Regions from separate parts of the Acetobacter sp. A11-2 genome, predicted to be linked through region 1. Evidence: riboswitches for the same ligand, from Rfam matches in the RefSeq annotation. Region 1 holds a riboswitch; each other region holds the start of a gene.
What was found. Region 1 has a riboswitch for cobalamin ahead of ABNV41_RS10325 (CbtB-domain containing protein). Riboswitches for the same ligand answer to the same signal wherever they lie in the genome.
Positions count from the first base shown of each region.

Region 1 (3,744 bases):
GCAGTCTTTTCTGGACGGCAAACTGGATGTCAAAATCGGGCAACAGGATTTGGATACCGAGTTCCTGATCAGTGATTACGGGGCCTTATATCTGAACTCCAACTTTGGCTGGCCCATGGCACCTTCGGTGAACCTGTACGCAGGTGGACCATCTTGGCCCCTATCTTCTCCAGCTATCCGCATCCGCTACCGTCCGTCAGACAAGTTTACCTTCATGTTTGCGGCAGCAGATGACAACCCACCGGGCAACCGCAACAACTCCTTTGGCATCCAGAACGGTGGCAACAGCGCAGACCCGACCAATCAGAACACTCATGATGAGGATGGTGCCAACTTCAACATGGGCACCGGCGCACTGCTGATTACCGAATTGCAGTATGCTCTCAACCCTCAGCCTGATGACATGTCACATGTCACCAAAGATCCCGGCCTGCCAGGCATCTACAAGCTGGGTGGATATTACGATACGGCAAAATTCCCTGATTATCGCTACAACAATCAGGGGAAAGCTTTAGGTAGTGCGGCTGACACCACAGGTATTCCGCGGTGGGACCGGGGCAACTGGATGGTCTATGGTATTATTGACCAGATGATCTGGCGCCCTTCACTCCAATCTCCACAATCTGTAGGCATTTTTGCACGCGCCACAGGTAATGGTGGGGACCGAAACATGATCAGCTTTGCCATTGATGCGGGCATCAACCTTAAAGCCCCGTTCAAGGGACGCGATAATGATACGGTGGGCCTAGGCTGGGGCATTGGCCGTGCTTCTTCTGGCCAACGGCGGTATGACCGCAACTCTGGCGCACCTGTACAAGGCAATGAAAACCATCTGGAACTTACCTATCAGGCACAGGTCACCCCTTGGTGGGTCATGCAGCCAGACTTCCAGTATGTCTGGCATCCCTCTGGCGGTGTGACGGATTGGACGGGCAACCGTCTTGTCGGGAATGAAGCCATTTTCGGGCTCCATTCCAACATCACTTTCTAAAAATTATAAATAAAAAAGCATTCCCTTTCGGTTGCCATTCCATAAATGGGAAAAATGGCAACGTTAGGAAATGCTTTTTTATACACGCACAGTTTGTATAGAAGGCCGCTCGGAAAAATCAGACAGTCTTCCGCGCCACACCGTTTTCTGATGGCAGGCATTTTTCAGCCAAAGCGCCAAAAACCAGCCCCAATACAGACCACAAAACAATCTGCATTCCGATAGATGCTTCTCTAAAACGCCAAAGCACTACAGCAGGAAAATTGTCTGGCACTTCATTAAAATCTGGCAGACCAAATTGCACAGCGGCGACAAGCGCAATACCCAGAATAATGCTACATACAGCAGCGTTCCAATACCCGATTACGTTAGACAGTGCGCGCCCCACCAACAAACAAATCATGGAAATGGCAATAGAAAGGCCAACCATTGCAAAATACATTTCTGTCCTCAGTGCAATGGTCTCTTCCTGCCCAACTGCGGGTGGATTGGGTGGGTATTTTAAATCTGGTATCAGCACAAAGGTTAAAAACCCAACGCCAGACAGCAATAATGCCATAGCGCGTGGGCTTAATGTTGCAAGGCGCTGATAGGCGAATGCAAAAACAATAGCAAAAATACCGCCATATGCGGCACCGTACATCAGCACAGCAGTAAGTAAGCCCCAAGATGCCTGCACACCACGGCTTATCAGTTCAGGTTCTGGCGCGGCACCTGCAGCAGCATCCTGAGCGGCTTCAAACGCAATAGCCAAAGCGACCTGCGGTTCACCAAAAATTTTTGAAAATACAAAAGAAAGCAATGCAGCCAGAATGCCCGCGACCATGCCGCGGGCTAAAAGACGACCAACCATGAGTAAAACTTTCCTCTCGTGCCTTAGTGGCAGGGGAAACCAAGAAGATGGCGGCCATCATGCACAAACTCATGCACAGCATGCCCGGAAATCAGGGAAGTGGCGCCCTGCTCTGCACCTACAAAGTAGATCAGCAATGCAGAAACAATCAGGCCGAAAACAGCCCAAGGCAGAATGGCACGAACCGGAATGCTCTGGCCCGCTGCCGCAACCGGCATAGCTGTATGAACAGATGTGCTCATGATGTTGTATCCTTTTTAAATTTAAAGCCCGCCAGAGCAGGCACAAAAGAGTGTGAAACAGAACTTCATGGTTTGGTCGGCCCTCATCATAGAAGGACGAAGCCTAACAGCAAGGGCATTCCGAACACGCCTGCTGCTCTCCCACCTTGAGAAAAGCGGCACCCGAAAGGAACATCATTGCATGTGAGATACTTGCCTGCTCCATCCGTCAGATTCTCGCCAACCAGCAATCAACGGTGCAGAGCATACCAAAACCTCTTCCAAATTCTATTTGGAACACAAAGCATTGTTACACTTCACCACGCCGCGTGAAGACAAAAGCCCAAGATGTATTTAAGGAGAAATCTGCCGAGGGCAGAGGAGTAAACATCGCAAATCATCCATCTCCGGTTCCCTCGCCCGGCGATTAAACAAGACAACAACGGCAGGTCTCCTGACTCGCGGGTCATTGCGCATTACTCAGCCTTCCCGATGCGAACACCAGTGACTACCGCTTTATGCGGCTAAGGAGTAATAGACTCTCCGCCTACAGTTGCGAGGGCAGTTGCCGACTGGGTTCCAAAGCAGGAACCTCCGGCATTCCCTTTCAAACCCGCTTGCGCGGGACCGTTGTAAGATGGCGCAACCCTTACCTTATTTTTGCTTCATATTTCAATCTTTGCCTGATTATGCAGGTATAACTCTTGCCAGAGCCGCCATTTTAACCCACCTGTTTCTGCAGACTTTTCCCTGACTGGCGACTTATGGACCAACGATACCGCATTCCCCCTCTAGCCATGCTCAATGCCTTTACGGCGTTTGCACGCACAGGCGGTATCAGACGGGCCGCAGCAGAACTGCGCGTAGATCACGCAGCCATCAGCCGCCATATTCGGGATCTGGAAAATATTTTAGGCACACCTTTGCGGGATAAGGAAACAGGAACTCTTACATTAGCGGGTCACACTTATTATTCCCGCATCACCCCATTGCTGGAAGAACTGGCCACGGCCACGGCAGATATCCGCAACCACACGCCCCCCCTTACCATTACCTGCGCGCATGGTTTTGCGTACCATTGGTTGCTGCCGCGACTCTCCTCCTTTCGGCGCGCGCACCCTCAACTGGAAATCATGCTGCGCCCAGTAGATGCGAATACGGCTTTCCACGTTACGGGCGTGGAAACAGATAATCATGCTCATATCGGTTATGTGCGTGATGATGCCCCGTTAGCTGAACCCCGCAACACACGCAGCATGATTATTGCCCGGCCAGATGTTTTTCCGGTAGCTGCCCCCACATGTCTTACAGAACTGGGCGGGCAGCCCCGCACAACAGCAGATTTGCTCCGTGCACCCTTATTGCAGGAAGAAGATGAAGCCGAATGGAAACTCTGGTTTCACGCACAAAATGTAGCCTGCACAAAACTACCTGCCGCAACACGCCTGTGGCAGGCCCATATTACATTGGCGGCTGCCCGCGCCGGAGAAGGCATTGCTCTTGGCAATATCTTCCTGCTGGGAAATGACCTTGAAACAGGCCACCTTGTGCGGGTGCAGCCTACGCAAACCCCTTTGCGAGAAGTAGCCCTAGGGGCCTATCTTCTGCGCGCTTCTACTGCCACATGGGAGAAAAAATCTCTCATCACGTTCCGAAACTGGCTTTTGGAACAGGTGGAA
Region 1 covers NZ_CP157843.1:2,127,601-2,131,344, forward strand. Annotated here, with positions in the region: gene ABNV41_RS10315 (carbohydrate porin) at 1-991, shown strand, start outside; gene ABNV41_RS10320 (CbtA family protein) at 1,110-1,844, opposite strand; gene ABNV41_RS10325 (CbtB-domain containing protein) at 1,868-2,086, opposite strand; cobalamin riboswitch at 2,492-2,712, opposite strand; gene ABNV41_RS10330 (LysR substrate-binding domain-containing protein) at 2,830-3,744, shown strand, end outside.

Region 2 (3,744 bases), 280 kb from region 1:
CTTGCCGTTTTTAATGTACGCTGCGGCAGAAGCGGTGGACTGCTCGGGCATTCTGGCCGCCGTGGCAGGCTGCATGGTGCTCAAACTTTCCGGCATGATAGAGGACACTGCCACTTTTACCCGCCTACAGGCCACAACGGTCTGGAACATTGTCAGCTACGTTTTTAATGCGCTTATCTTTTTGTTTCTGGGCATGCAGTTGCCAGAACTGCTGCAACATGGCGTGGCGCTGGGCCGGAAATATGATGTGGCCTTGTGGCAGGTTGGCCTGTTTGTGGTGCAGATATACGCCATTATGCTGGCCATGCGCTTTGCAGGTGTATGGACATCCGTTTTCGGCCGTTGGGTGGTGGCGCGTATTGGCAGCCTGCCGTTTGAACCCACAGGTTTTGCAGGCAGCATGTTGCTGACATTTGCTGGCGTGCGCGGGGCCGTTACGCTGGCGGCTGTGCTTTCCCTGCCCGAAGGCACGGATGGCACAGATGCCTTTCCCATGCGCGATGCCGTGGTGGTGGCCGCTACGGGGGTGATTGTACTTTCCCTGCTGGCAGCCAGCGTGTTCATTCCGCTGTGTTTGCGTTTTTTGCCGCAGGAGACGGTGGATAAGAACGCGCAGGAAGAAAACATGGCCCGCCAGAAGCTGATACGCGCAGCCCTTGCGGTGCTGACAAAAGCGCGCGCGCAACCGCCAGCGCCCAACCCAAACAGCACAGCACTGGCAAAGCCCGAGGGGCAGAATGCAGATGAAGCCCTGCGGCAGGAGGTGATAGACCGCCTGTATCAGCTGTATCACAGCCGTTTGGAAGAAGAGGACGAAACGCCGCGTATCACACCGCTAGACCGCAGCCGCGCCCTACGCCATGCGCGTATGGAACTGGCGCTGCGCCTGCAACTGCTGCGGGCCGAACGGCAGGCCATGCGGGATATGACATCGCGCAGTGAGATTAACGACCAGACAGAATGGAAGCTCCAGCAGGAACTGGATTATGAGGAGCAGGTTATTCGCTCCCAGTCTCAGCGCCTCCCGCGTGAAGCCTAAAGCCAGCCGCCACACTGGGGCGTGCTTTTGTTGACAAGCCACCCCCAGCCTGTAAACCACACCGCATGATGGTTTCCCCCAAGGGGAATGAAAAGGGAACCGGGTGCCCGCGCCATTGCCTGCAATGGTTTTGCGATATTCCCGGGCTGTCCCCGCAACTGTAAGCGGCATGGATGTGCACGCACGGCGCAAAGCGCTGGCCCACTGGAACAAACCTTTCCGGGAAGGGGTGCCACAACCGAAAAACCGCAAGCCAGGAGACCTGCCATCAGCACACAGTTGCAGACGGGGCATGTCAGCCGGGGTGTGCTGGCAGGCTGGGCAAGCGGTCAGCCAATGGGGTGGTTTGTGCCCTGTGGTGGAAAAAGCCGGGCCAAGTCTCGTGGCAACGCTGTTAAACCGCGAGATTGCCTTAACCCATGTGCCTGAAAATCCTTTTGCTTACCGGCTCTTCCCTGCTGCTGGTAGAAACCACTGCCGCCATGGCGGCAGATGCCGTAAACCCCGCTACATCAACGGGTAAAAACACCGTTGATGCCAAAGTGGCCGTAACACCCGCCGCCACCGCTCCGGCGCAAAAGGCGCCTCTCTCTCATGCAGCGGAGGGCCCGCAAGCTGTGCAGGCCCGCAGCACGCAGGCTTACCCGGATTACGTTACGGTAAGTGCGGCCCGCCACCCCATGCGGGCGGATGAAATTGGCACGGCCATGACGATTGTGACAGAAAAGCAGATCCTCACCCAGCAGCGCCGCACGCTTACAGATATTCTGGCCCGCCAGCCGGGGCTGAATGTGGTGCGTTCGGGTGGCTTTGGCGGCACCACCTCCATTTTCATGCGCGGCAACAATGCCAACGAGGTGAAAGTGCGGCTGGATGGCATGGATATTAACGATGGCAGCTCCACCTCCGGCGCATTTGATGCTGCGCAGTTTGTGACCGATGGCATGGGCCGCATAGAAATTTTGCGCGGGCCACAAAGCGGCCTGTACGGGGCAGATGCCATGGCCGGGGTTATTGATATTACCACAGCACAGGGGCAGGGCAGGTTTACGCCTTTTGTGCGGGTGGAAGGTGGATCTTACGGCACGTTCAATCAGGTTATGGGCGCGCGCGGCAGTAAGGGAAAGTTTCATTACAATGTTGAACTTTCCCATTACCGGCAGGATGGTTTTCATGAAATCCCGCGCTATATCGGCCGCTATTTTGGCGCAGACAAGGAACAGCGCCACCGGGGGGACAGAAACGATAACCGCTCCGCCAACATTCGCTTGGGCTATGATGTCACCCATAATTTTGATCTGGGGCTGACGGCCCGGCTGATACAGAGCAACCTGCACACCTACAGCGCCTATAATATGGAAGATGAATATTACAGTCGGCTAGGATATTACGGTGATGTGGGGAGCGAGCGTGAACACACCACGCAAAATCAGGCCATTGTGCGGGGCACGGCGCATTTATCCTCATTCGGGGGCAGGTTCGATCAGGTGATTGGTCTGGGGTATATGACAGGCCGCAGAAGCTGGACAGAAACCGGCACCACGCTGGAAGGTGATGCCTTGCAGTATGACCCCACATATTACCGCACCAGCCGCATTAAAATAGATTGGCACGGCACTGTTAATCTGGACAAATACGGATCTCTGCTTGTAGGGGCAGAGCATTTTCATGATACGTTCAATTCCAGCCAAGGAAACAGTGCAGCATCTTCCACACCGTTCAGCACCAGCGCGGGCATGGATACCACAGCAGGTTACGGGCAGTATCAGGGCAACTGGAACAAGATTTTATATGGCGCGGCCAATATCCGGTATGATGCCAATTCCCGCTACGGCAATTACGTGACGTGGCGTGTGGCTCCGGCCATTCATATTCCGCACAGCGGCACGGTTATCAAGGCCAGTGCGGGCAGTGGCTTTCATGGCCCTTCATTGTATCAGCTTTTTGCCAACCAGATTTCCACCAGCTATGCGGAAAAAGGCAACCCCAACCTGCGGGCCGAACGCCTGATAGGGTATGATGTGGGTGTGGAACAGACACTGGCGCATGATAAACTGCATTTTGGGGCCACATGGTATGAAAACCATGTGCGCAATCTTATTCAGTCTGTCAGTTCCTACGAAAATTACTATTCCACCTATTCCTACAATAACGTGGCCCGTGCCCGCATGTATGGCGTAGAAGCGTATCTGGATTGGAAAGCGCTGGATACGCTTGATTTCAACCTGAACTATACATGGACCCACGCGCGAGATGCCTCTACCGGGCAAGCCCTCCAGCGCCGCCCGCAGCACAAGTTCAACTTCAACACCACATGGCAGCCGGTAGATGGGCTCTCGCTTTCGGGCAATATCCTGTATGTCAGCGGTTCGCGCGATACGCCGGTTATTTCCGATACGTACCAGTATTGCAGCACATGCGGTAAAGACCACGGATATTTCACCATAGATCTGGCGGCCAGTTATAAAATCAACCGCTATGTCACCGTATTTGCGCGGGCGGATAACCTGCTCAACCGCCAGTATGAAAGCCCCATAGGCTACCTTCAGCCCGGCCGCGCAGGCTATGGCGGCTTTACGCTGAATTACTGATGCAGCTTTCCGTCTTCCTTCGCCGGGTGGTTGTGTGTGCATGGGGTGCTGCCCTTGCGGCGTTTGCACCCGGTGCGGCATGGGCGGAGCGTGTGGCATCGCTCAACCTGTGCA
Region 2 covers NZ_CP157843.1:2,402,656-2,406,399, reverse strand. Annotated here, with positions in the region: gene ABNV41_RS11770 (Na+/H+ antiporter) at 1-1,039, shown strand, start outside; cobalamin riboswitch at 1,092-1,324, shown strand; gene ABNV41_RS11765 (TonB-dependent siderophore receptor) at 1,459-3,630, shown strand; gene ABNV41_RS11760 (ABC transporter substrate-binding protein) at 3,630-3,744, shown strand, end outside.
Region 2: linked by a shared signal. The riboswitch ahead of ABNV41_RS11765 (TonB-dependent siderophore receptor) and the one ahead of ABNV41_RS10325 (CbtB-domain containing protein) in region 1 are both predicted to bind cobalamin.

Region 3 (3,744 bases), 240 kb from region 1:
CGGAGCCTCCAGCCCCTTTTGCCCAATCACGACAATGCGGCCTTCCCGTCCATCATTGGCAGCAAGAGGACGATCAAATTCGTGCCGAAAACGCGTTCCCACACCCTGCACTGCCAAACGCATGGCCTTACCTGCCACTGCAGCAAAACCTTTCATGCGCAGCACATCATAACGGCGTGCTGTATCCTGCAAGAGCGTTAAAAACTGCTCCACACTCTGTTGCTCAGGCACACGCACCACAAAACTTTCGAAGTCATCATGTTCGTGTTCGCCATCTTCTGCATCATGATGGGAAGGACGAGCAGCCAGATCAGCTTCTGCCGCAGCTCCGATACCAAGCAATATGGCAGGGTCTACCTTGCCCTCCGTAGCACGTACAATCTGCACAGGACGCGGTGCTGTGTGGCGGATTTCATCTTCAACACGTGCGAGTGCATCTGCATCAAGCAGATCTGTCTTGTTCAACACCACAAGATCTGCAGCGTTGATCTGATCTTCAAAAACCTCCGCCAAAGGGTTGTCATGATCCAGGGATGGATCTGCCGCACGCTGTTGGGCAATAGCTTCCGGGTCATCTGCAAAACGACCAGCGGCTACTGCTGGTGCATCCACTACGGTTATCACTCCATCAACAGTCATACGGTTGCGCACTGTTGGCCACCCAAAGGCCTTGAGCAATGGTTTAGGCAGCGCCAGACCTGATGTTTCAATCACCACATGTTCTGGCGGATCAGCCCGATCTAGCAGGGCTTCCATTGTTGGCAGAAAATCATCTGCTACCGTGCAACACAGGCAGCCATTGGTCAGTTCGACAATATCATCTTCCTTGCAGCCTTCCACGCCGCACCCGCGCAGAATTTCTCCATCAATGCCAAGAGAACCAAATTCGTTCACCACCACGGCAATGCGGTGCCCTGCTGCACGCTGCAGAAGATTGCGCAAAAGGGTTGTTTTGCCTGCCCCTAAAAAACCAGTGATAATGGTTACAGGCACGCGAGATGCGAGTGTCATGAAGGCTCCTGTTCATCATAAAGTTGTGCGGGAACACGCCCCAGCACCATATTGGAAAGAGATGCCGGACGGCGCGAAGGCATGACCGTGCCCCGCGCGGATTTTGCATAGAGTTGGGCATACGCCAGAAGATCTTCTGCTTTTTCAGCACCCAGATGCCCTAATAACCATGTCCAACGCTCTGGCATGGCAATGGCTGCAGTGCATCCGCGATCACAGGCAGCCAGACACTGCACCTGACGCAACAGAACCGGAACTTCCTGCCCAGCAGCTTCTGCTTCCTGCACCAAGGTCTGCAAACGTGCATACAACTGGGCACCCGGCGGCTGATCCATGGCAGGCCCACCACGCCGACATGTGACACACACATGCAAAACCGGGCGATTCTGAGGTGATTTTTGAGAAGAATCGGACGCTTCGGCCATGCTGTATCCCTGAAATAACTACCATTCTAAAAGAACGGCTGCTTGAAAAGGGGTGCAGATACCCGGCGCCCCTGCCCAGAGATGACAGAAGAAATGCACCCTATGGTGCATCTATGCCTGCCGGGCACCCCGCCAGCAGCAACGCCAGAACTTAATAATTAAGGCCCGCCTATATGCTTACGCATAAGGCACCAATGGCAGGTTTCCTGGCTTGTACCCACATATGCTCTCCCTTACAGGCCAGAACATAAAACAGCGTTCCCTACCTTCCCAGCCTGTACGTAGGCCAGTGGCACATTGGGCCAGAAAGCCCATACGGAACACCATGGATAACTTACAGTTGCGGGGGCAGCGACGGCCTTGCACCGTTCTTCCCTTTTCATCCCGTAAAGGACACCATTAGCCCGCGCACAATGCGCATAAGCGGCCTTTGCTTTCAACCCGCAGTTTTAGCCCTGCAACTTTAAAAGTCTGCTGATCTGAAACAGGATTGAGGCTTCACGCTAATGTTCCTGTGCTTTGCAGCCTTATTTCCATTATTGACGCGCAAAACAGCTATGTTATATTCGTATGAATATACTTTATATGTCAAATATTCTTTCGCTAACCAATGAGGATTCCATGACCTCCCCACGCGTTCTGCCCACTCTGGATGAAACGCGTTTTTCAGACATGGCGCTTACCTTCCGCATTATGCGGTTAGCCACCGTCTGGCGCACGCAACTGGACCGGGCCTTACGCCCGCATGGCATGACATTGGCCAGCATGCGCCCGATGGCTTATTTGATGATGATGCCCGATGGCGCCACGCAAAGTGATCTTGCAGCCGCCATGAATGTGGATTGCTCGGCACTGGTGCGTATTCTTGATTTGCTGGAAAAACAAAAGCTGATCACTCGCCTGCAGGATACGCGGGACCGGCGTGCCAAAAAACTTGTGCTTACTTCTGCTGGGCAGGAAAGATGTACGCTGTTCCATACCATTGCAGCGCAACTTGAGCAGAACGTTAGCCAGAACCTTACAGAAGATCAGGTACGTAGCTTAATTCATGATCTGTCCTGCATGCTGGAAACGCATCATGAACGCTAGATCTGAGCACAACAGTCATACGCTTTTTTCCCTTAACACTCTGTTATCCCGCTGCTTACCGGCCTTTTTTTCTGATGAAGCCCAATGGAATGCTTTTAAAGCTACCGCAGGTTATTCTGCCCGCGTGTTTTTGTGCATTGGCATTGCCGTTTTTCTGGCATTTATGTTCCAGCTTCATTCCCCCCTCAGTGCAGCCACAACTGTTCTTATTGTGGCAAACCCAACTGTAGGGGCTATGGTTTCAAAAAGCGTATGGCGTGTTATCGGCACAGTTATTGGGGCTGTTATTAGCGTTGGCATTATGGCTGTGTTTGTGCAGTCTCCCGTTCTGTATTTTGCAGCGCTTTCTGTTTTTGTAGGTATAGCCTGCATGGTGGCCACGTTTCTGCGCTTCTTTCGTGCCTATGCTGCCGTGCTAACCGGTTATACAATTGTTATTATTGCTGCACCCGCTTTTGCAGACCCAGACAATATCTTTCTTTCTGCAATGGGGCGCTTATCTGCCGTGGTAACAGGCGTGGTGGTAACAGCCTGCGTCTTTATGGTGACAAGCCCGCGCAAACCCAGCGCGGTGATGGAAAAGCTGGGAAACGCTTTTCGGGATACCATTCTCCATGCAAAAAACTTTCATGCACAGGAAGGCCTTTCCGCCACACCGGAAGAACATGCGGTAGAAGAAAACAACCCATCTGAAACCACAGATACCGCAACCACAGGCACAGCATTCCGCAGCCTGCCACAACCCCTTTATGATAGCCGCAGCCGCCTTCTGGCAGGTATGGCCGGTTTAACACCAGCCATAGAATTTGCTGCTGCAGATGACCCAGATATGCAGGCCCGTATTTCTAACCTGCGGCTGGCTCTCAACCGTTTAACCGGGCTGATTGTCAGCTATCATCCCTATTGGTTAAACCTCTCTTTGGTGGATGCACAATCACGCCCCGTGCATCAGCATGTTGCCGAAACATTAGAGCACATTCTGCATCTTACAGAGCAACCCGGTTGGCTGGAAAACCCCGCACCAGTTTCTACCTGCCTGCATGATTGCCTGAAAAATCTGGAACAACTTTCACGCAATAATCCGGCACCCGGCTTGCTGGCAACACTAGATAATACGCGTGATATTCTGGTGCAGATAGATCTGGCCCTGTACGATTTGACGAGCTTGCGCCGCGATCGTGAATCCTCTTACACGCGCCAATATCTGGAATGGCCGGTT
Region 3 covers NZ_CP157843.1:1,890,032-1,893,775, forward strand. Annotated here, with positions in the region: gene cobW (cobalamin biosynthesis protein CobW) at 1-1,011, opposite strand, end outside; gene ABNV41_RS09200 (DUF1636 domain-containing protein) at 1,008-1,436, opposite strand; cobalamin riboswitch at 1,615-1,852, opposite strand; gene ABNV41_RS09205 (MarR family winged helix-turn-helix transcriptional regulator) at 2,007-2,525, shown strand; gene ABNV41_RS09210 (FUSC family protein) at 2,515-3,744, shown strand, end outside.
Region 3: linked by a shared signal. The riboswitch ahead of ABNV41_RS09200 (DUF1636 domain-containing protein) and the one ahead of ABNV41_RS10325 (CbtB-domain containing protein) in region 1 are both predicted to bind cobalamin.

Region 4 (3,744 bases), 260 kb from region 1:
TATTGTTATGAACCGTGAAGGCAGGCAGGTCGGTTGGGATCATGTTGGAGAAAGAAACGTACTTCTTACAGAAGTATGGAGCATCCACGGGCCGGCAGCGGCTCGCCTGGCAGATCTGTATCTGGAAAAATCTTTTCTCAATAACCGCATCAATATCAATGTTGGGCGCATTTCACTTACGCACACATATTCTACTTCTATTTTACTGTGCACATTCATGACCATGTGCTCTGCGCCCATGGCTATACGAGAACCAGCTGGTTGGAGTGTTTACCCCAAAACATCATGGGGAGGCACAGTACGCTTTCGGCCAACGCATGATCTTATCCTGCGCACAGGCATTTATCGCATAGGCCCTAAAGCCCGCGATAACACAGGCTGGGCATGGGGCGATGAGCCTTATACGGGCATTCAAACTCCGGTTGAATTAACGTGGGAACCGTTTTTTGGCACGCGTAAGCTTCCCGGTCATTACAAAATCGGCTTTGGCCACGATACCTCGCCTTACCCGGATATGGTTGGCACCATTCCGGCCGCTTTTGCGGGGTCTGTGCATCCACACAAGCTCAAGCCGCGTGATACATTTTATATAGAGGCAGATCAGATGGTGTATCGCAGCCATGGCGAACACCAAATGGCTGGCGGCTACGTGTTGGCAGGGTTTATTCATAACACGCCAAGTAACTCTACATTCTCAAACGAATTTTATGCTGGCGCTTCCCTTCTGGGCATTATTCCCCACCGGCCATTGGATCGTCTGGGCGTGATGTATTCCTATTACCAGCTCAGCCCCCGTCTGGCCTACGGGCAACGCATGCGGGAAGCTGCTGGCGTTCCGCTTGGCCCTTATATCAATGGACCACAAACGCATTCCGCGATTCTGGAAGCGTATTACGGCATTCCTGTCACACCGGGTTTGGTTATTACGCCGGAGTTTGAATATATGATGCGCCCCGGAGAAACCTCGGTTATTCCCAATGCCATTCTGGCGGGACTTAAGGTTATTGCTGCATTGTAAGGCAAAGCGAGGCGCAAAAACCTCTCACCTGCTCTGCTTTTCCCATACTGGCACCAAGTCCTCTTATTGCTAGAATAAATGCTTGAACAGATGGATGGTGCTGCGCAAGCGGCTTAAAAGGGAATGCCGTGCACGGTTTTTGCTCCATATTTGGAACGAAATCTCATAGTCGGCAGCTGCTCCCGCAACTGTAAGGGGAAGTTTGACCTGCTGCCGGTCACGGCTAGCCACTGGCCGGTAATACGGCTGGGAAGGCAAAAGGTCTAACGCACACCATATCCCCAAGCCAGGAGACCTGCCTCCATCAGGCACATCACACCGGGCGGGATGAACCGGTAGCGGCAGGACAAGGCAGCAAAATGTACAAACATGCCTTTAGCTCATTTATAACAGCACTGCTTCTTGCATGGGGCACCATACCTTCTCATGCTCATGCAGAAAACGCCTCCACACCAACCATAACAGGACAATGGATTACAGAAGACGGCAAAGGCGTGTTCGATATCCATAGCTGTGGTGATAAGATGTGCGGGAATCTTGTAGGGTTGAACCTAACGCAGGATGAAGAAGCTTCTAGCCGCAGAAAAACTGAATGTAACCTTCAGATGCTCAAAGGCTTCCACCCCATGGAAGACCGACATGACCATTGGAAAGGCCACATTTTTGACCCTCAAAGCAAAAATACTTACGATGCCATTATATGGGTGGCGGAAGACGGCTCCCTGAAATTGCATGGTTTTTTAGGTTTGGAACTTTTTGGCAGAACAGATACGTGGCAGCCATTTCATGGCCATATAGGTAATAACTGCCGCATTAACCCCTGAGCATACCTGCATCAACAGGGCATGAAATAGGTATTATGCCGTTATAACAGGTTGCAAGCTCAGGCCTTCTCTATAAAACCATTCACAATTTGGCATTCAATATTTCTCCGCAATGTTTCATTCCGACAGGGCGGAGCCCGGCTTTGTAGGGAGAACCCGAAGAATGAGACAAACGCACAAGGGGCAGCCTGTAGCGGAATGGTGTGCATCCCCTAACGCCATGCGCTTGAACAAGCTTTTACGTATGTCCCGGCGAGATGTGCTTTTAGGTGGTATTGGTCTTTCTGTTGCAGGTGCAACGGGTGCAGCCCTTGCGGCAGATACTGCTCCTGCCACCCCAAACAATGAAGATCTATCCCGCTTTATGCAGGTATCCCAGCGCCTGACAGATAGAGAGACGTTAAACCCCCAGATTGGCGCGGCCCTGTACGCCAACATCGTGCAAGCCAATGCAGATCGGAAAGACAAACTTAACGCCCTGCATACCCTGCTGGAGCGGGAAAAATTTACAACAGCATCAGCCTTTGCACATGCTGCGGAAAAATCTGATCCAAAGCTTAAAGATGTCATCCACGAAATTCTAACCGGCTGGTACCGGGGCATTGCAGATGGCAAGGTGGTGGTTTACCGCTCTGCCCTGATGTTCGACATCACCAAGGATGCCGTTTACCCCAAAACCTACGCAACGGGCGGCCCATTCTACTGGACAAGCAAGCCACCAGAAGTTGCACGCCCCAAAGGGCACCCTGCACTTTCTGCTTCCGCCCTTGTTATCGAACCGACCTGATCTTACGGGATACCCCGCCTTATGCCCTCCGAAGAAAATCTTTCAGCCGACGTTGTGATCGTAGGATCAGGCGTTGCAGGCAGCTCTATTGCCAATGAACTGGCTCGTGCCGGTATTTCCGTCATTGTGCTGGAAGCTGGCCCGCGCGTTGACCGCCAGCATTTTGTGGAAAACTTCCGCAATCTGGAAAACAAACCGTCCTACCAGGGGCCCTTCCCGGCCGTACCTTGGGCACGGCATCCGCCTGATCAGCAAACCCCGAACGATTACCTGCACACCACCGGCCCGAATGCCGAAGCCTATCAGCAGGTTTACCTGCGCATGATGGGCGGCACCACATGGCACTGGGCAGGTTGTGCCTGGCGCTACCTGCCATCAGACTTTGAACTGAAAACACGTTACGGTCAGGGCCGCGATTGGGCTTTGACATATGATGATCTGGAACCCTTTTACTATCAGGCAGAAGTCATGATGGGGGTTTGTGGGCCAGATCCTGCAGTGGAAGATCTTGGGTCCCCCCGCAAACAGCCTTATCCTATGGATGCGCTACCCATTTCCTACGCTGCGCAGCAGTTCCGTAAGCTGATTCAGGAAAAAAACACCGTGGCGCGTGGTGCATGAACCACAGGCCCGTAACACCCGCCCGTATGATAGCCGCCCAACGTGTGAAGGGCATAATAACTGCATGCCTATCTGCCCTATTGGGGCCATGTATAACGGCAGCTATTCCGTTTACCATGCAGAAGCCGCCGGGGCTAAGTTTATCCCCAACGCTGTAGTGTATAAGATTGAGCGAGACAGCGCGAACAAGCGCGTAACTGCCGTACATTACTTTGACCCCGACAAAGGGTCTCACCGCGTAACGGGCAAATATTTTGTTATTGCCGCGCACTGCATTGAAACAGCCAAACTGCTGCTGCTTTCTGCCGATGAGCAAAGCCCAGATGGTGTTGCCAACAGTTCCGGCCATGTAGGCCGCAACATGATGGACCATACAGGCGTGCAGGTAACCTTTATCAGTGGTGACCAAGCCTTGTGGCCGGGCCGTGGACCGCTGGAAACGAACGTGATCGACAATTTCCGTGATGGAAACTGGCGCACGGATCGTGGCGCTT
Region 4 covers NZ_CP157843.1:1,868,446-1,872,189, forward strand. Annotated here, with positions in the region: gene ABNV41_RS09105 (carbohydrate porin) at 1-1,018, shown strand, start outside; cobalamin riboswitch at 1,097-1,336, shown strand; gene ABNV41_RS09110 (DUF2147 domain-containing protein) at 1,378-1,842, shown strand; gene ABNV41_RS09115 (sorbitol dehydrogenase family protein) at 1,955-2,629, shown strand; partial or broken gene ABNV41_RS09120 (GMC family oxidoreductase) at 2,651-3,744, shown strand, end outside.
Region 4: linked by a shared signal. The riboswitch ahead of ABNV41_RS09110 (DUF2147 domain-containing protein) and the one ahead of ABNV41_RS10325 (CbtB-domain containing protein) in region 1 are both predicted to bind cobalamin.